3 regions of the Diaphorobacter sp. JS3051 genome follow, and region 1 is predicted to be linked to each of the others. Evidence: predicted binding sites of a transcription regulator. Region 1 holds the regulator's gene; each other region holds the start of a gene.
What was found. The regulator NrdR, encoded in region 1, represses ribonucleotide reductase genes. The targets are predictions, from matches to a motif close to CACNANATNTNGTG.
Positions count from the first base shown of each region.

Region 2: a site for NrdR is predicted at 4,106-4,119, ahead of I3K84_RS16430 (ribonucleoside-diphosphate reductase subunit alpha). Genes of this name have one in related genera too.
Region 3: a site for NrdR is predicted at 2,501-2,514, ahead of I3K84_RS12620 (ribonucleoside triphosphate reductase). Genes of this name have one in related genera too.

Region 1 covers NZ_CP065406.1:480,024-486,570, reverse strand. The annotation lists gene I3K84_RS02345 (DUF748 domain-containing protein) at 1-1,110, opposite strand, end outside; gene I3K84_RS02340 (lytic transglycosylase domain-containing protein) at 1,642-2,481, shown strand; ZMP/ZTP riboswitch at 2,525-2,684, shown strand; gene glyA (serine hydroxymethyltransferase) at 2,719-3,963, shown strand; gene nrdR (transcriptional regulator NrdR) at 3,976-4,425, shown strand; gene aroC (chorismate synthase) at 4,502-5,602, opposite strand; gene I3K84_RS02320 (CBS domain-containing protein) at 5,696-6,151, opposite strand; gene I3K84_RS02315 (O-acetylhomoserine aminocarboxypropyltransferase) at 6,250-6,547, shown strand, end outside.
Region 2 covers NZ_CP065406.1:3,455,688-3,462,234, reverse strand. The annotation lists gene I3K84_RS16450 (PP0621 family protein) at 1-43, shown strand, start outside; gene I3K84_RS16445 (PAS domain-containing sensor histidine kinase) at 48-1,748, shown strand; gene I3K84_RS16440 (sigma-54 dependent transcriptional regulator) at 1,764-3,272, shown strand; gene ampD (1,6-anhydro-N-acetylmuramyl-L-alanine amidase AmpD) at 3,253-3,852, shown strand; gene I3K84_RS16430 (ribonucleoside-diphosphate reductase subunit alpha) at 4,208-6,547, shown strand, end outside.
Region 3 covers NZ_CP065406.1:2,623,157-2,629,703, reverse strand. The annotation lists gene I3K84_RS12630 (anaerobic ribonucleoside-triphosphate reductase activating protein) at 1-187, opposite strand, end outside; gene nrdD (anaerobic ribonucleoside-triphosphate reductase) at 177-368, opposite strand; gene I3K84_RS12620 (ribonucleoside triphosphate reductase) at 459-2,486, opposite strand; gene I3K84_RS12615 (EAL domain-containing protein) at 2,782-6,111, opposite strand; gene I3K84_RS12610 (hemerythrin domain-containing protein) at 6,388-6,547, opposite strand, start outside.

The DNA.
Region 1 (6,547 bases):
GGGCTCCGTCTCCTTGAATACGGCACGCATTTCCTCGAATTGCAGCAAAGGCTGCTCCTGCGCATCGGTGGCATGTACCCCGCTCAGTTGCACATCCCCGGAAATCAGCAGTCGAGGGGTCTCCCGTTGCTCGAACCCTAGTTGAACATCCCCGTCCAATCGCCCCGCCTTGAGCCGCACCGGCACGCTGGGCGGCAGGTAGCGACCGAAGGGGGCCAGGTCGAAATTCTCAATATGCAGGCGAACCTCGGCTTCCCTGGTGTCCGTAAAGGGAGTGGCCATCGCTGAGGTATCAAAGGTGCTGCCGTTGAGCTCAAACGCCAGGCGGGGCCTCACCTTGACCTCGCGGTCCGCAGAAAAACTGCTCAGGAAAGGAACGTCCAGTTCCACGCGGCGCAACGTGTGCACCACCTCCACCGTACGGTCATCGAATTCGACGACACCACCCTTCAATGCGATATTGAAGAGCGCGAAATGTGCCGGCTCCGTGGCTGATTTCTCGCCCTGCGGCTTCGCCGCCATGAGCGCGAGCAAGTCGTCCACGTCATAAACCCCTGGGGCCAATTGCGTGACACGAACTACCGGGTCGTCTACCTGCAGCGCATCGATCACTGGAGCGCCCCGCCAAAGGGATTGCAAGTCAGCGTCTATATAGATGCGGCCCACCCGTACCTGCTCTGAACTGCCATCCTTTGACGCCAGGGCTACGCCGTGCAAAGTGGCCTCCAAAGTCCAGGGCAAAAACTCCACCCGTTCGACCGTCAGCTTGCGCCCCAGCGCTTCACTCGCATGCCTTTCAATCTGCGACTGCGCCAGCGGAGGGACCACCAGCCAACCGAGCAGCCACGCGCCGCCCCAGCACAGCACCAACCATGCAAATCGACGAATCCAGGGGTTGTTCTTGATGGCTTGCAGCACGCGGCACCTATTCTGTTGAGCTACCAACGCAATGGGACCGTTCCCGCGCTGACGCAGGCAGGTAAAAAAACGCAAAAAAAAAAAGAAAGCCCGGTGTCGAACTTCTTCGTACACCGGGCTTGACGGCTGACACAACGGTCTTTCGCCATCTTTTTGCGCTTGGGAGAGGATCGTCTCAAGCGCAGGAGGCAAGGGATTGCCTCCAGGGGTTGCCTTGGAGGAGATCTCATGTGATGCGGCACTGTCTGCCATTCATCGCGCTGATCGCCCCGTTTGGCGGATGCCTGAGTCGTTCAGGCGCCTCAAAGATAGCAAATCCGAGCGCGTCTTCCAACAGCTTTTAGCAATGAAAAATTTCATGCAATTGACTGTTTCATTAAGCAGTCGAATTGCTAGCGCACAGACCCTTCTTAAAAAGGACATGCGTGAAAAATCTGTGCTTTCCCACAGATTGAACAGAACTTTTTGTTCTAAAAAATTCAAATGTTAGTGTTGACCTTGAATTTGGAGACCTCCTAGAATCCGCCAGCCCTCAACCAAGGCCTAGTAAAAACCCTAGCCGCTACAGATTTCGGCTACGACAGTCAACAGATTCCCCTGGGCCTAACGCGCCTAAACGGACTGAACGGCATACCCACCCAGACCCCACCGTCTGGCAGGACCGGACTCCTGAGCAACCACGACAGTGCTCTTCGCTCAGGAGCCGACTTAGAAAGGAAAGCTATGACAGCGTCAGGAAATGTGATTGCCGGCGTCCGCACGTTTGCGGGCGATGTGATCAACGGTTTTCTGGAAGTGACACACAGCGGCTTCGCCCTGCTCGGGCTGGGCGTCGTCTTTGGCGTGATCACACTTACGGCACGCCCGGACCTGCGCCAGGCAGGAGAAGAAGAACTCATGGGCTGGCTGCAGGCCCGCCAGGAAGCCGTAGTGGGCTTCCCTATGGAGCCTGCCGCAAGCGAGCGGGCAGTAGCGCTCAACCCCAAGGAGTTGCCGCGGGAACAGGCTGCCGTGGCCTACTGGCTCAGCAAGAAGTACCGCGTGGCGCCCGAACCGCTGGCGGCACTGGTCACCGAGGCGTATGAAATCGGCGCGCGGACCAAGCTGGATCCCACCTTGATCCTGGCCGTCATGGCCGTGGAATCGAGCTTCAACCCGTTTGCACAAAGCCCGGTAGGTGCGCAAGGCTTGATGCAGGTGATGACGCGCGTGCATACCGACAAGTACGAAGGCTTTGGTGGGCACCTGGCGGCATTCGATCCCGTGGCCAACCTGCGCGTCGGCGTGAAGGTGCTGCAGGAGTGCATCGCGCGCGCCGGCTCGCTGGAGGGCGGGCTGCGTTACTACGTCGGCGCAGCCAACTTGCCTGACGACGGGGGCTACGCCGCCAAGGTACTGGCGGAGCATTTCCGGCTGCGCCAGGTCGCCAATGGTCGCACGGGCGTTTCTCCCGCCGGCCCCGTGAATCCACCTCTCCTGTCCACCAAGGCTCCTGCCACACCGGAAGCCGCACCTGCAACCCCTGCCACTGGCGAGAAGGTGGCCCTGCTGAGCGGCCTCTGAAGGGCCTACTCTGGCATTGATGAAGGGCGTGCTCAGCTACACTAGCAGGGCACGCAACTGGCGATAGGCGCGGAGGTCTTCCGGGACACCGCCGCTGACGTGGACACCGGCAGGAAACAGCGTTTTTCTGCAAACCACTGGGGAGCGTGCCGCGCGGCAGGCACCAGCCCCGCAGCGATCCGTCGTTCGCCTGGGCAGCCCTTGATTGCCAAGGGACACTTAGTTCATCGGACTGCCATGTACCAACGCAATATTCTTGTCGAACAAACCGATCCCGAGGTGTGGGCCGCCATCCAGGCCGAAGACCGCCGCCAGGAAGAGCACATCGAGCTGATCGCCAGCGAGAACTACGCCTCGCCCGCCGTGATGGCCGCTCAGGGCTCGCAGCTCACCAACAAGTACGCCGAAGGCTACCCTGGCAAGCGCTACTACGGCGGCTGCGAGAACGTGGACGTGATCGAGCAGTTGGCCATCGACCGCATCAAGCAACTCTTCGGCGCCGAAGCGGCCAATGTGCAGCCCAACTCGGGTTCGCAGGCCAACCAGGCTGTGCTGATGGCCTTCCTGAAGCCCGGCGACACCATTCTGGGCATGAGCCTGGCCGAGGGCGGCCACCTCACGCACGGCATGCCGCTGAACATGAGCGGCAAGTGGTTCAACGTAGTCTCCTACGGACTGAACGACAAGGAAGAGATCGACTACGACGCGCTGGAAGCCAAGGCCCGCGAGCACAAGCCCAAGCTGATCATCGCCGGCGCCTCCGCCTACGCCCTGCGCATCGACTTCGAGCGCTTCGCGAAGATCGCCAAGGAAGTCGGCGCCATCTTCTGGGTGGACATTGCCCACTATGCCGGCCTGGTCGTCGCGGGCGAGTACCCCAACCCGGTGCCGTTTGCGGACGTGGTGACCTCCACCACGCACAAGAGCCTGCGCGGCCCACGCGGCGGCATCATTCTGATGAAGGCCGAGCACGAGAAGGCCATCAACAGCGCCATCTTCCCCGGCCTGCAGGGCGGCCCGCTGGAGCACGTCATCGCCGCCAAGGCCGTGGCCTTCAAGGAAGCCCTGTCGCCCGAGTTCAAGCAGTATCAGCAGCAGGTGACCAAGAACGCCAAGGTGTTCGCGGAAACGCTGATCCAGCGCGGACTGCGCATCGTGAGCGGTCGCACCGAAAGCCACGTGATGCTGGTGGACCTTCGCGCCAAGGGCATCACCGGCAAGGAGGCCGAGGCAGCCCTGGGCAAGGCCCATATCACGATCAACAAGAACGCGATCCCCAGCGATCCCGAAAAGCCGATGGTCACCAGCGGCATTCGCGTGGGCACGCCCGCCATCACGACACGGGGTTTCAAGGAAGAGGAAACGCGCCTCACGGCCAACCTGGTGGCCGACGTGCTGGACAATCCGCATGACGAGGCGAACCTGGAAGCCGTGCGCGCCAAGGTGCACGCGCTGACCAGCCGCTTCCCGGTCTATCGCTGATCGACCGCCGCGATGAAGTGCCCCTTTTGCAGCCATCAGGAGACCCAGGTCGTCGAGACCCGCGTCTCCGAGGACGGGGACTTCATCCGCCGCAGGCGCCAGTGCGGCGCCTGCGACAAGCGCTTCACGACCTACGAACGACCGGAAGTCAACTTCCCCACGGTTGTCAAGAAGGACGGCCGCCGCGTCGAATACGACCGCGAGAAACTGCTGGGATCGTTCAAGCTGGCGCTGCGCAAGCGCCCGGTGAGCACAGTGCAGATCGACTCGGCCATCGAGCGCATCGAGGAAAAGCTGCTCAACCTGGGGCAGCGCGAGATTCTGTCCAGCCGCATCGGCGAGCTGGTCATGCGCGAGCTGAAGAAGCTCGACAAGGTGGCCTATGTGCGCTACGCCAGCGTGTACCGCAGCTTTGAGGACATCGACGAGTTCCGTGCGCTGGTGGACGAAGTCCGCAAGTAAGCCGCAGCTCTCCCATTGCTCTTCTATTGATAGCTGGCAGCGCCCACTGGGCGGGCGCTACAGCCGTTTTTTACCATCACCCCAGGCGGACTGCCGGAATCGGAGCCACGGCCTGCACCACGTCGCCGCATTGCGCACGGTGGCGCAGCGCATGGTCCATGATGACCAATGCAAGCAACGCCTCGGCGATCGGCGCGGCGCGGATGCCCACGCAGGGGTCGTGGCGCCCCTTCGTGATCACCTCGGTACTCTGGCCGTGGATGTCGATGGACTCGCGCGGGCTGATGATGGAACTGGTGGGCTTGATGGCCAGCGACACCTCGATGTCCTGCCCGGTGCTGATGCCGCCCAGCACGCCACCCGCGTTGTTGCTGGCGAAGCCCGTGGGCGTGAGCGAATCGCCGTGCGTGGTGCCGCGCTGGGCCACGCTGGCAAAGCCGGCACCGATCTCCACACCCTTCACCGCGTTCAGGCCCATCATCACATGGGCGATGTCGGCGTCCAGCTTGTCGTACAGCGGCTCGCCCAGTCCCACGGGCACACCGGTAGCTTGCACACGAATGCGCGCGCCGCAGGAGTCGCCGGACTTGCGCAGCGCGTCCATGTAGTCCTCGTAGGCCTGCACGTCGGCCACCGGTGCGAAGAAGGGGTTGTGCGGCACATGCTCCCAGCTCTCGAACGGGATGGGCAGTTCGCCCAGTTGGGTCATGCAGGCACGAAAGCGGGTGCCGTATTTCTCGGCCAGCCATTTCTTGGCCACCGCGCCGGCGGCTACGGTGGGTGCCGTGAGGCGCGCAGACGAACGGCCGCCGCCGCGCGGGTCGCGCAGGCCGTACTTGTGCCAGTAGGCATAGTCGGCATGCCCCGGGCGGAAGCTCTGCGCGATGTTGCCGTAGTCCTTGCTGCGCTGGTCGGTGTTGCGGATCAGCAGCGCGATGGGCGTGCCGGTGGTCTTGCCCTCATATACGCCCGAGAGGATTTCCACCGCATCCGGCTCGTTGCGCTGCGTCACATGGCGGCTGGTGCCGGGGCGGCGGCGGTCCAGGTCGGCCTGAATGTCGGCCTCGGACAGTTCCATGCCGGGCGGGCAGCCGTCGATCACGCAGCCGATGGCGGGGCCATGGGATTCACCAAAGTTGGTGACGCAAAAAAGGGTACCGAGTGTGTTGCCGCTCATAGGGGTGCGATTATCCCCGAGCCACTGTTACTACCAAAAAAATAGCTGCCAGCGCTTGATTGACAAGCGCTGGCAGCTATTTTGATCACCAAATCAGTTGGCCGGCCGCGATTCTTCCTGCGGCCAGTCGCGGATGTAGGCCTTGAGCAGCTTGTTCTCGAAATTCTGGCTGTCCACCACGGCCTTGGCCACGTCGTAGAAGCTGACCACGCCCATCAGCATGCGCTTGTCCATCACGGGCATGTAGCGCGCGTGGCGGCCCAGCATCATGCGGCGCACCTCGTCCATGTCGGTCTCCAGGGTGCAGGTCAGCGGCGCGTCGTCCATGGCGGTACGCACCAGCATGGTGCCCACGCCGCCACCATTTTTCGTCAGCGCCTGGATCACCTCGCGGAAGGTGAGCATGCCCACCAGGTCGCCATGTTCCATCACGACCAGCGAGCCGATGTCCTTCTCGGCCATGGCATCCACGGCGCGGGCCAGCGGCTCGTCGGGATGCACGGTGTAGAGGGTGTTGCCTTTGAGGCGCAGGATGTCGCTGACTTTCATGGGGAGTCTCCGAAGGGTTCTGCAGGCGCTGCATGCAGCCCGATAGCGAATAAATATAGCCCACAATGGCGCACAAATTCACCACTTTGGAGACATGAATGCCCGGATATTCCGACCCCGGCTTCGACACGCTGGCCCTGCACGCCGGCGCGCAGCCGGACCCCGCCACAGGTGCGCGCGCCGTGCCGATCCACCTGAGCACCTCGTTCGTCTTCGAGTCGAGCGACCATGCGGCGGCCCTGTTCAACCTGGAGCGCCCGGGCCATGTGTACAGCCGCCTGAGCAACCCCACCAACGCGGTGCTGGAGCAGCGCGTGGCAGCGCTGGAGGGCGGCGTGGGGGCGATTGCCGTGGCCAGCGGGCAGGCCGCGCTGCACCTGGCGATTGCCACATTGA
Region 2 (6,547 bases), 1.4 Mb from region 1:
GTACTACTGCAGCACCGCCCACCGGGACCGTGGGCCCGCCTGAGCCAATGCCCTCCAAGCTGGCAGCCGCCGCCTCTCCCCTGCCCTTTCATCGCCTGTGGAATGCCTTCCTCACAGCGCGCGTGATGGTGGCGCTGGCGCTGCTGCTGCTGCAATTGCTGGGCATTGCACTCAACCAGGCCGGCGAACCGCTGCTGTTCAGCATCTGCCTGGGCTACCTGGTGGCCACGGTGGCGCTGCGGGTGTGGGGGCACGGCGCGGTGCCCGACCCGCGCCCCGGCATCCAGTGGTTGCCTTCCATCGGGCTGGATCTGTTGCTGGTCAGCGTGCTGCAGGCGCTGCAGCAGTCGGGCGGCTTGAATTTCACGCCGTTGTTCGGGCTTCCGGTCCTGATGGCAGGCGTGCTGGGATCCTTGACACTGGCTCTGGCAACCACGGCCGGCGCCACGCTGCTGCTGCTGGCCTGGGCCTGGTGGCTGGGCACATACGGCGGCGCCGGAGACGGCACGCAGCGCTACCTGCAGGCGGCGTTGACAGGCACCGGCTACTTCATCGTCGCCTATCTGGTGCACCTGCTGGCCGCCAAGCTCACCAGCGAGCAGCAGATGGCCCGGCGCAGCCAGATGGATGCGCGCACCCACCGCGCAGTCAGCGCCCTGGTGATGCAGCACGTGGCCGATGGCGTGCTGGTGCTGGACCTGCATGGCCAGGTCCGCCTGGCCAACCCCGCGGCATTGCTGATGCTCGGCCACAAGATCTCCGGAGATTCCTCCCTGACGCTCACCCACACGGCGGCCTTCAAACCCCTCATGGACCTGGCGTGCGCCACTTTCCAGATGGAGCGTCCCCAGCATGCCGATGTCAACGTCCTGCACGATGGCCAGATCCCCATGGCCCTGCGCGTGCGCGCATGGCTCACCCACACGCAGGACGCCCCGGACGACTCTCCGGGGGAGCCGCTGTGCGTGATGTTCCTGCACGACCTGCGCGAAATGGAAGCGCGCCTGCGCACCGAGAAGCTGGCCGCCATGGGGCGCATGTCGGCCGCCGTGGCACATGAGATCCGCAACCCGCTGGCAGCGATCGTGCAGGCCAACGAACTGCTGGAAGAAGACCTGGACGACCCCACACAGAAGCGCCTGACACACATGGTGCGTCAAAACGCCGACCGGCTGGTGCGCATCACGGAGGACGTACTGGACATTGCGCGCGTGCAGCACCAGATCCACCAGGCCAGCTCCTCCACCGTGGCACTGGATGCCACGGTGCAGCAGGTGTGGAACGACTGGACGGCGCAGGACCCCGCACGCCGCCAGGGGCAACTGATACTGGACGCGGGCGCAGCGCAGGTGGAGTTCGACGCCGAGCACCTGCGGCGTGTGCTGGTGAACCTGCTGGACAACGCATTGCGCTACAAGGGCCCCGAACCCGATTCGCTGTGCCTCGCGACGCGCGCCACCCCCGGCGGGAAGGCCGGCGTGCAGGTGTGGAGCGACGGCGCGCCGCTGGACAAATCGGTGGAGCGGCATCTGTTCGAGCCTTTCTTCTCATCCGAAAGCCGCTCCAGCGGGCTGGGCTTGTACATCTGCCGCGAGCTGTGCCAGCGCCACGGAGCGGCCATCGGCCACCAGCGCACCACACGCAGCCTGGCGCGCGGCGAGGTGGCGGGAAACGCCTTCACTGTGACCTTCCGCAGCCTTTCGCGCCCTGCAGACAGCGCATCACTGTTTGACACAATCGTGGTCTGACACGGCCCACAGACCATGAATGCATCCACCGCCTCCATTCTTGTCGTTGATGACGAACCCGATCTGCGCACCCTCTATGAGCTGACCCTGCTGCGTGAAGGCTACCGCGTGGAGACCGCCGCCAGCGTGGACGACGCGCGCCAACAGCTGCAGACGCAGAAGTTCGACGTCGTGATCACCGACATGCGGCTGCCCGACGGCTTCGGCATGGACTTGCTGCACGACCTGCGCAGCCAGCAGCGGCGTGAACGCTGCGTGGTCATGACGGCCTATGGATCGGCCGAGAACGCGGTGGAGGCGCTGCGCGCGGGCGCGTTCGACTACCTGACCAAGCCCGTGGACCTGAAGCAATTCCGTGCCGTGGTGGCCTCGGCGGTGCAGGGTATTGGCGCCGTACTGGCGGCGCCCAAAGCCACCCGCCCCGGCGCACGCAATGTCACGCAGTGGCCGGACATGCAAGATCCTGTGCTGGATCGCCTGATCGGCGACTCCGAAGCCATGCGCAATGTGAAGCAGCGCATCGCCAAGGTGGCGCGCAGCATGGCCCCCGTGCTGGTGCGTGGCGAGTCAGGCACGGGCAAGGAACTGGTGGCCCGCGCGCTGCACGCCAGCAGCCAGCGCTCCGAAGGCCCGCTGATCGCCGTCAACTGCGGCGCGATTCCCGAGAACCTGCTGGAGGCAGAGTTCTTTGGCGCGCGCAAGGGTTCCTACACCGGCTCTACGCACGACCGGGAGGGCTACTTCCAGGCCGCCCGTGGAGGCACGCTGTTCCTTGACGAAATTGGCGACCTGCCGCTGCCCATGCAATCCAAACTGCTGCGTGCGATCCAGGAGCGCACGGTACGGCCCCTGGGCTCCACGCAGGAAGAGGCCGTGGACGTGCGCATCGTCAGCGCCACGCACCGAGACCTGGCCGCCGACGTGCAGGCGGGGCGCTTCCGCCAGGATCTGTATTACCGGCTGAATGTCATCGAACTGCTGATCCCACCGTTGCGCGAGCGGCGAGAGGACCTGCCCGCGCTGTGCGAGGCCTTGCTGGCCCGTATCGAGCAAGAGTCGGGGGTGGCCGTTCCCCGCCTGACGGAAGAAGCGCTGCGGTGCATCGCACAGCACCCGCTCACCGGCAATGTGCGCGAGCTGGAAAACCTGCTGCATCGCGCGGTAGCCCTCAGCGATGGCCATGAGCTGCACGTTGAAGGCGCGCCAGCCCCCACCGTGGAGGCACCGCCACCCCTACCGCAGCCCGTACCGTCCGCACCAGCCATCGCGCAGCCTGCTGAGCCGCACGCGCCCCCTCGTTGGTCCGGCATCAGCGAAGGCATGCCCCTGCCCAACGATCTGCAAGCCTGGCTCGACCAGCAGGAACGGGAAATACTCGTGCGCGCCCTGCGCGAGGCGGGTTTCAACCGCACGGCCACCGCAGCCCGCCTGGGCATCAGCCTGCGCCAGATCCGTTACCGGATTGCCCGGCTGCACATCGAGGTACCGCAAGACGGCGACAGCCATGGCGACGCGCAGCCCTGAGCCTGCGGCCCGGCGGCCCGCCTGGCACGGCGGCTGGTACGCGAATGCGAGACGCATGGACTCGCCCAACCACGGGCCACGCCCCCCGCAGGCCAGCGTGGACCTCATCGTGGTGCATTCCATCAGCCTTCCCCCCGGGCAGTTTGGCGGGGACCATGTCCACCGGCTTTTCATGAACCAGCTGGACTGGGACGCCCATCCTTATTTCCAGCAGATTCGCGGCCTGGAAGTGTCGACGCATTTCTTCATCACGCGCGCAGGTGTGCTGTGGCAGTTCGTGGACGTGGGCCGACGCGCCTGGCACGCGGGCCGTTCCCACTACCGGGGGCGCGATGCCTGCAACGACGACTCGATCGGCGTTGAGCTCGAGGGGCTGGAAGGCGGGAGCTTCGAGCAAGCGCAGTACGCCACCCTTGTGACCCTTTGCAAGGCGCTGCGGCAGCGCTACCCCGTGCGCTACATCGCGGGACATGAGCACATCGCCCCTGAACGCAAACACGACCCAGGCCCTGGGTTTGACTGGCGTGTACTTCATGGAGCCTTCGCCGGCGCGGGTGTTCTTTTTCCGCCAGGGTGTTGATCCCCCAGGCACCCGGACGCATTGCCGCACTTTGCGCCTTCGCCTCGCCTTCACCGCTCAGGATGAAGTTGCACGCGCGTTTGCGCGCAAGATCGGCCAGCATGCCGCACCATGGCTCAAGCCGTCGGATGCGGGCCTGATCCTACGGGGGTTGCGACGGCAGTAGAAGGCCCAGGCGTTCAATCACGACGAAACGATCTCGCCAGCCTCTTATGGGGATACACTACCCCTAGTGTCTTGAACCATAAAGACACACTAGATATAGTGTGCGGCGACAGTCTACGCCGCCGTTTCGCCGGCCGAAGGTGACTGCCCGTCCGCCTGGCCATTTCTCCGAACACCTCCGAGGACCTCCATGCACGCTGCGCCCCTATCCGTTCCTGTTGACACCCCATCGCCTGCACGGGCCACCCCGTCGGCCACGCCGACCGGGACCCATCCACTGATGCACTACCAGATCATCCGCCGCAACGGCGCCGTGGTGCCCTTCGAGCCGCAAAAAATCGCCGTGGCGATGATGAAAGCATTCCTGGCCGTTCACGGGGCACAGGGAGCAGCCTCGGCGAGCGTGCGCGAAGTGGTGGATCAGCTGACCCAGGCAGTCGTGCGCGCGCTGATGCGCTCGCGCCCCGCGGGAGGAACGTTCCACATTGAGGACGTGCAGGACCAGGTGGAGCTGGGCCTGATGCGAGGCAGCCATCATGAGGTGGCACGCGCCTACGTGCTCTACCGCGAGCGCCGCGCGCAAGAACGCGCACAGAAGAAGGAACAACTGCTACCCCAGATGCCGGCCCTGTATGTACAGGACCAAGGTCAGCGCGTGGAGCTTGACATTCTGCGCCTGCAGAGCCTGGTGGAAGCCGCATGCACGGGCCTGGGATCGGACGTCCAGGCCGCGCCCATCATCGCGGAGACCATGCGCAACCTGTACGACGGCGTACCCATGGACGAGGTGTACAAGGCATCCATCCTCGCGGCGCGCACCCTGATCGAGAAAGATCCCGGCTACACCTACGCGACGGCACGACTGTTGCTGCACACCATCGTGCGCGAGGTGTTAGGCCGCGACGTGAATCCCGCCGACATGGCCCTGGCCTACGCCGACAACTTTCCACAATTCATCCGCCAGGGCGTGGACAACGAGTTGCTCGACCCGTGCCTGATGGAATTCGACCTGCAGCGCCTGGGAAGCGCACTGAAGGCCGAGCGCGACCTGCAGTTCGACTATCTTGGCCTACAGACGTTGTACGACCGCTACTTCCTGCATGTGCGCAAAACGCGCATCGAGCTGCCTCAGACCTTTTTCATGCGCGTGGCCATGGGCCTGGCGCTGCGCGAGGACGACCGCAACGCCCGTGCCATCGAGTTCTACGAACTGCTCAGCTCCTTCGATTTCATGAGCAGCACGCCCACGCTGTTCAACAGCGGGACATTGCGCTCGCAGCTGTCCAGCTGCTACCTGACGACGGTGCCCGACGAGCTGGAGGGCATCTACGAATCCATCAAGGAAAACGCCCTGCTGTCCAAGTTCGCGGGCGGCCTGGGTAACGACTGGACACGCGTACGCGCCCTCGGTGCACGCATCAAGGGCACGAACGGCGAGTCGCAAGGCGTGGTGCCGTTCCTCAAGGTGGTCAACGACACGGCCGTGGCCGTGAACCAGGGCGGCAAGCGCAAGGGTGCCGTCTGCACCTACCTGGAAAGCTGGCACCTGGACATCGAAGAATTCCTGGAGCTGCGCAAGAACACCGGCGACGACCGGCGACGCACACACGACATGAACACGGCCAACTGGATTCCCGACCTGTTCATGAAACGCGTAATGGAAAAGGGCCTGTGGACACTGTTTTCCCCCTCGGATGTCCCTGATCTGCACGACCTGTACGGACAGGCCTTCGAAAAAGCCTACATCGCCTACGAGGCCAAGGCCGAGAGCGGCGAGCTGCCCCTGTTCAAACGCGTACCGGCCGTCGACCTCTGGCGCAAGATGCTGTCCATGCTGTTCGAGACCGGCCATCCCTGGATCACCTTCAAGGACCCGTGCAACATCCGCTCTCCCCAGCAGCATGTAGGCGTAGTGCACAGTTCCAATCTCTGTACCGAGATCACGCTCAACACCAGCGATGCCGAGACGGCCGTGTGCAACCTGGGATCGGTGAACCTCGCGCGCCATCTCAAGGACGGAGGCATCGACCTCGACAAGCTGCGCAAAACCGTGAGCACGGCCATGCGCATGCTGGACAACGTGATTGACATCAACTACTACGCCGTACAGAAGGCCAAGGACTCCAACCTGCGCCACCGCCCCGTCGGCCTGGGCCTGATGGGGTTCCAGGACGCGCTGTATGAACTGCGCATCCCCTACGCAAGCGACGCCGCAGTGGAGTTTGCCGATACCTCCATGGAGGCTCTCTGCTATTACGCCTACTGGGCCTCAACCGATCTCGCCCAAGAACGGGGCCAATACTCCAGTTACCAGGGTTCTCTGTGGTCCCAGGGCATCCTGCCGCTGGATTCACTGCAGTTGCTGCAGCAGGAACGTGGCGGCTACGTGGACGTGGACCGTACGACCCGTCTGGACTGGGACATGCTGCGCGCCAAGATCGCGCAAGACGGCATGCGCAACTCCAACTGCATCGCCATTGCGCCCACAGCCACCATCTCTAACATCGTTGGCGTGGACGCCTCCATTGAG
Region 3 (6,547 bases), 2.1 Mb from region 1:
TCCAGCGGTGCGGCGCGGGCGCGGCCGCGTCCAGCAGCCCGGCGTTGTGGCAATAGTCGCAGCGCCAGGGGCAGCCCTGGCAGAACACCACGGCGGCCAGCCTGCCGGGAAAGTCGATGGTGGTCAGCGGCGTGATGCCGCCGATGCGCAGCGCCTGGGCGGCGGTGTGGCTGGTCCTAGCAGGCACGGCCCGGCTCGGCGAAGAACTGGCGTTCGTTGTGTTCGCCCTGCTTGCCGGTGTTGAAGCTGGCTACGGGGCGGTGGTAGCCCATGACGCGCGTCCAGACCTCGCAGGGCTGGCGCTCGGCGTCGGTCAGCTGCATGGCGGTGGCCAGGGCGGTGTTCTCGGTGGCGGAAAAGTGGGTCATGACAAACTCCTGGGTTGGTGGTGGAAGAACTTCAAAAACAATAGCTGTTGACGCTTGCTACATAAGCGCTAGAGGCAAATTTCGTTCAAATCACGCCGCCAGCCGCGCGCGCTTGGCGGCCAGGCGCTCCTCGTCGCAGCGCGGGCAGAACGGGTGTTCGCCCGCGAGGTAGCCGTGCGTGGGGCAGATGGAGAAGGTGGGCGTGACGGTGATGTAGGGCAGGCGGAATTGGGTGAGCGCCCGTTTCACCAGCTCGCGGCAGGCAGCGCCGCTGGAGATGCGCTCGCCCATGTACAGGTGCAGCACCGTGCCGCCGGTGTACTTGCCTTGCAGCGCCTCTTGCCGCTGCAGCGCCTCGAACGGGTCGTCGGTGAAGCCCACGGGCAGCTGCGACGAGTTGGTGTAGTACGGCTGCGCCTCGGTGCCGGCCTGCAGGATGGCGGGCCAGCGCTTCTTGTCTTCCTTGGCAAAGCGGTAGGTGGTGCCTTCGGCGGGCGTGGCCTCCAGGTTGTAGAGGTGGCCGGTTTCTTCCTGGAACTGCACGATGCGCGCGCGCACATGGTCCAGCAGGCGCAGGGCGAACTGGTGACCCCAGTCGCTGGTGATGTCGTGCGCGCCGCCGGTGAAGTTGCGCACCATCTCGTTGATGCCGTTCACGCCCAGCGTGCTGAAGTGGTTGCGCAGTGTGCCCAGGTAGCGCTTGGTGTACGGGAACAGGCCCTGGTCCATCAGGCGCTGGATGAGCTTGCGCTTGACCTCCAGGCTCTGCTTGCCCAGTTCCAGCAGGCGGTCCAGCGCCGCCAGCAGGGCCGCCTCGTCGCCCGCGTGCAGATAGCCCAGGCGTGCGCAGTTGACGGTGACCACGCCCAGGCTGCCGGTCTGCTCGGCGCTGCCGAACAGGCCGTTGCCGCGCTTGAGCAGCTCGCGCAGGTCCAGCTGCAGGCGGCAGCACATGGAGCGCACCATGTTGGGCGACAGCTCGGAGTTGATGAAGTTCTGGAAGTACGGCAGGCCGTACTTGGCCGTCATGTCGAACAGGGCGACGGCGTTCTCGCTCTCCCACGGGAAGTCGGGCGTGATGTTGTAGGTGGGGATGGGGAAGGTGAATACGCGGCCCTTGGCATCGCCCGTGGTCATCACGTCGATGTAGGCGCGGTTGATGACGTCCATCTCGGCCTGCAGCTCGCCGTAGCAAAACGGCATCTCCACGCCGCCGATCACCGGCACCTGCTCGCGCAGGTCCTCGGGGCAGGTCCAGTCGAAGGTGAGGTTGGTGAACGGCGTCTGCGTGCCCCAGCGCGAGGGCACGTTGAGGTTGTAGACCAGCTCCTGGATGCACTGGCGCACGGCGGCGTAGTCCATGCCGTCCTTGCGCACGAAGGGCGCCATGTAGGTGTCGAAGGACGAGAACGCCTGCGCGCCGGCCCATTCGTTCTGCAGCGTGCCGAGGAAGTTCACGATCTGCCCCACGGCGGAGCTCATGTGCTTCGGGGGCCCCGCCTCCACCTTGCCCGGCACGCCGTTCAGCCCCTCGTGCAGCAGCGTGCGCAGCGACCAGCCCGCGCAGTAGCCGCTGAGCATGTCGAGGTCGTGGATGTGGATGTCGCCATTGCGGTGCGCCTCGCCGATCTCGGGCGCGTAGACGTGCGAGAGCCAGTAGTTCGCCGTCACCTTGCCTGCCACGTTCAGGATCAGCCCGCCCAGCGAGTAGCCCTGGTTGGCGTTGGCGTTCACACGCCAATCGGCGCGCGTGAGGTACTCGTTGATGGAGCTTTCCACATGCACCAGCGTCTGCCGGTCGGCGCGCAGGGTGGCGTGGCGCTGGCGGTAGGCCATGTAGGCGCGCGCGGTCTGCAGATGGTTGGCGGCGATCAGCGTCTGCTCCACCACGTCCTGGATCTGCTCGATGGCCGGTGCCTCGCCATGGAAGCGGTGGATCAGCACCTTGGTGGCCTGCGCCGTGAGCAGACGGGCCTCGTCCTCGCCGAACTCGCCCGTGGCCTGGCCGGCCCGTGCGATGGCCGACTGGATGCGCACAGCATCGAAAGGTGTGCGCTCGCCGTTGCGTTGGATGACGTCGCGCGGCAGGCTGGCGACGATCGGAGATGGTGGTGTCATGGCAACCCTTCAAACACTACATATAGTGTTCACCATACCTATCAAACACTATAGGTAGTTTGATCAGGCACAAACCGCAGGGCAGAAAAGGGCCTGTGCAGAGGGGGGCTGCGGTGCGCGGCTTGTGGCCCGAGCGCCACGGGGTGGGGCCGCAGCAGGCCCGCGCCCGAGAGGCTGGGCGGGGGATCGGGGCGCCGTGGGGGGGTTGACGCCTTTTGGCCTTCTGGCGCTGGAGGGGTAAGCGCTGGAAGCTATTAAAACAGTAGCAACCGGGTTGCGTGCGGCGCGACGCGTGTCAGGCCAACTCGACGCCAGCCTGCGCATTGCGCACAAAGGCCTCGAACGCGGCGGGCTCCAGCGGCCGGCTGTACCAGTAGCCTTGCATTTCGTCGCAGCCGCAGGCCTGCAGCAACGCGGCCTGCTCGGCCGTCTCCACGCCTTCGGCAATGGTGGCCATGCGCAGGCTGTGGGCCATCTTGATGATGGCCGTCACGATGGCCTGGTCGCTGGCCTGGTGGGCGAGTTCGCGCACGAAGGACTGGTCGATCTTGAGCTTGTCGATGGCGTAGCGCTTGAGGTAGCTCATGGAGGAATAGCCTGTGCCGAAGTCGTCCAGCGCCACGCGAAAGCCCACCTCATGCAGGCGGCGGATGGTGGTCTCGGCCTGCTCGGGGTTCTTCAGCGCGACGGCCTCGGTCAACTCCACCTCGATGCGCTGGGGCGAAACGTCCATGCGCTGCAGGATGCGCACCAGCTCCTCGACGAAGTGCGGCCGCGCGAACTGCGCAGCCGATACGTTCACCGCCACCACCAGCGGCGGCAGGCCCGCGGCATCCCAGGCGCGCAACTGCTGCGCCACCTGCTCCACCACCCAGAAATCGATGGCCACGATGGAGCCGCTTTGCTCGGCGATCGGGATGAACTCGGCCGGAGACACCAGCCCCCAGCGCGGATGCCGCCAGCGCAGCAGCGCCTCGGCGCCCGCCAGTGCGCCGCTGCCCAGCGTGCGCTGGGGCTGGAACACCAGGAACAGCTCGCCGCGGTGCGCCGCGTCCTTGAGGCCGGCGGCCAGCTCCAGCGAACGTTGCGTGTGCGCCTGCATCTCGGGTGCGAAGAAGCGCAGCCCGTTGCGCCCGTCCTGCTTGACGCGGTACATCGCCACTTCCGCGGCGGACGCCAAGGTGCTGGCGGTGCGCGCGTCGTCGGGGTAGACGGCGATGCCGGCCGACGCGTTGACCGACACGGCATGGCCGTGGATCTGCAGTGTGGTCTGCAGCTGCGCCAGCGCATCCTGCGCCAGCAGCGCCACCGCCGCCTGGTCCGCCAGGGGCACGATGGCCGTGAACGCGTCGCCCGAATAGCGCGCCACGGGAATGTGCGGCGCCAGGCAGGCGCGCAGCCGGTTGCCCATCTCCAACAGCAACTCGTCACCGGCCGCGTGGCCCAGGGTTTCGTTCACCAGCTTGAAGTTGTCCAGGTCGAACCACAGCACCGACACCCGTTCGTGGCTTGCGTCGGCGCGGTCGATGGCTTGCGTCAACTGTTCGTCGAAGGCTTTCTTGTTGAGCAGGCCGGTCAGCGTGTCGTAGTTGGAGAGGGCGCGGATGCGCTCCTCCGCCTCGCGCCGCTGCGTGATGTCCTCCATGTGCGCGACGTAATGCGTCACTTCGCCGAACACGTCGCGAACGGGGTAAAGCGAGGCGTTTTCCGTGTAGACCTGTCCGTTCTTGCGGCGGTTGATGAGTTCCCCCTGCCAGGGCAGGCCGCGCGGCAGCTTGGTCCACATATCGGCATAGGTGGTCCGCGGCGTCAGTCCCGACTGCAGCACGCGCGGGTTGCGGCCCAGCACCTCTTGTGCGCCGTAGCCGCTGACTTCGCTGAAGGCCTTGTTGACGTAGACGATGCTGGCGTCGATGTCGGTGATGACCACCGGACTGGGGCTCTGGTCCAGCGCCTCCGACAGGCGGTGGATGACGGCCTCCTGGCGGCGCTGGGCCGTGTGCTTCCAGAGGGCGTCGGCCACGGTCTGCAGCGCCTGTGCGTCGCGTGGGTGATAGTCCCGCGCCTTGCCGGCCACGCCCAGCAGCAGGCGCGGCCTGCCGCCTTCCACCACGGGCACGCAAGCCCAGCGGGCCGTCGCGCCGCCCGGTGCGCGCCCAGCCGCCGCATCGTGCGGCGCGTTCGTCACCACGGCGCGGCGTTCGCGCAGGGCGGTTTCCCACGGCGGCATGTCGGGCGGGGCGTTTTCGTGCAAGCAGGCGGCCAGTGAGGTGCCGCGAGCGTCGTCGTGCACGAAGTACAGCACGGCCAGCGCGCTGCCGGTCAGGGTCTGGGCATGCGCCAGGCCGCGCCGCAGCAGGTCTGCCTCGGGCTGGTGGATGTCGTGCTGCTGCAGGTCCAGCAGGACGGCGTTCAGGCCGGCCTCGGAGCGAATGCGCTCCTCGTTCTCCACGGTGGGCGTGATGTCGCGCGACAGCATCAGGAAGGTGTCGGGCTGGCCCGCGACCGCGGATTTGCGGGAGACGGACAGCTCGAAATGCCGCTCGCCCAGGGGCAGCGGCAACGTGATGCGCTGGCCGCGGCTCATGCCCGTGCGTTCAGCCTCCGCCAGTGCCTCGAAACACTGCGCGGCCGCCGCCGGCGGCAGCGCCTCGTCCAGCGTTTTTCCCAGCAACTGGGGCAGCGGGGTCAGGAGCTTGCTGGTCTCGTTGGCGTGCACCGCGAGGTACACCCCCTTGCGGTCCACCTCGAACAGCAGGTCGGGCAGCGTGTTCAGCGTGGCCCGCTGCCGGGCCTCGGCGGCGCGCAGGTCCAGGTACGGGATCTGCACCGTTTCCACGAACAGGCCGCGGTACAGGAAGCCATAGGCCAGGATCTTGTAGAAGTGGCCGGCGACGTTGTACACATCGGTCACGTTGGCGTAGAGCGTGAAGAAGATCTCGCTCATGGCCATGGTGAACGATGCCAGCGCCAGGTGCGACAGACCGAACTCGCGCGCATGGCGCAGTTGCGTGAGGAAGCCCACCCCCGCCAGCACGTACGCGGTTGCCAGCGCGTATTCGAAACGGACCTTGAAGGGCGTGAGCCCTGCCTCGGGCGTGAAGGTGCGGGGCAGCCACTGCGGATGCCCCAGCAGCACGTAGTGCACCGCGCCCACCAGCAGCGCCACCCACAACAGCCCCGCGTAGCGCGAGCGGCGGCCCAGCCATTCATTCCAGCGGTGGGGCCATAACGCGGCCCACAGCAGGGCCAGCGCCGCCAGCGCGCGCGCGGCCAGCCAGAAGTTGATGGCCTTTTCCGGGTCGCTGGGGGTCACGAAGTCCGGCATGCCGGCGTAGGACAGGCTGTGGGTCAGGTCCAGCACCGCCACGCCCAGCAGCCCCAGGCCGAGGACCAGCACCCGCCCGTTGGGTCGGTACTTTTGCGTGGCCCAACTGATGCTGAACACCATTGCTGCCACGCCGATGGACACGACCTCCATCGCGGTGTGCAGCGGCAAGTAGCCCGCCATGCCGCGCGCGGCATCCGGCGCGGGCAGGGTCTTCAACATCCACAGGCTGACCAGCAGCACGGCGAACCAGATGAGGGACTGGCGGAACTCCTGGCGGTGGGCGGGGTGCATCATGTGCGGCGTGGTGGTGGGTCGATGCCAGGGGCGCGTGGACGCGGTACCCGTGCAAATGTAGGCAGACGTTACATCACGGCAGTGATTGTGCGGGCGATCGCCCCACAAAAACGACAAGCCCGCCGGCAGCCGCGGAGGGGCCCGCGCGGCGCAAAAAAAAGCCGGCACAAGGCCGGCTGAAAAGCAAGGTGCCCCTAAGGCCTTGCCGATGGAAACGTTTTCGAGCTGCAGCGCTCTACAGGTAAGCGCTTGCAGCTATGAAAAATAGAGCGAACCTTAATGCGCCAGGGTCTCCTCGGCCTCGATGCGCGGGTAGAAGTCGCGGTTTTCGCGCTGCATGCGTTCGTACACATGGCGCAGCACGGTGTTGGCATCTGCACGGAAACCCTCGGCGTCGGTGCGCACGCGCTCCGGCGTGTTCCAGCGCCGTGCGAAG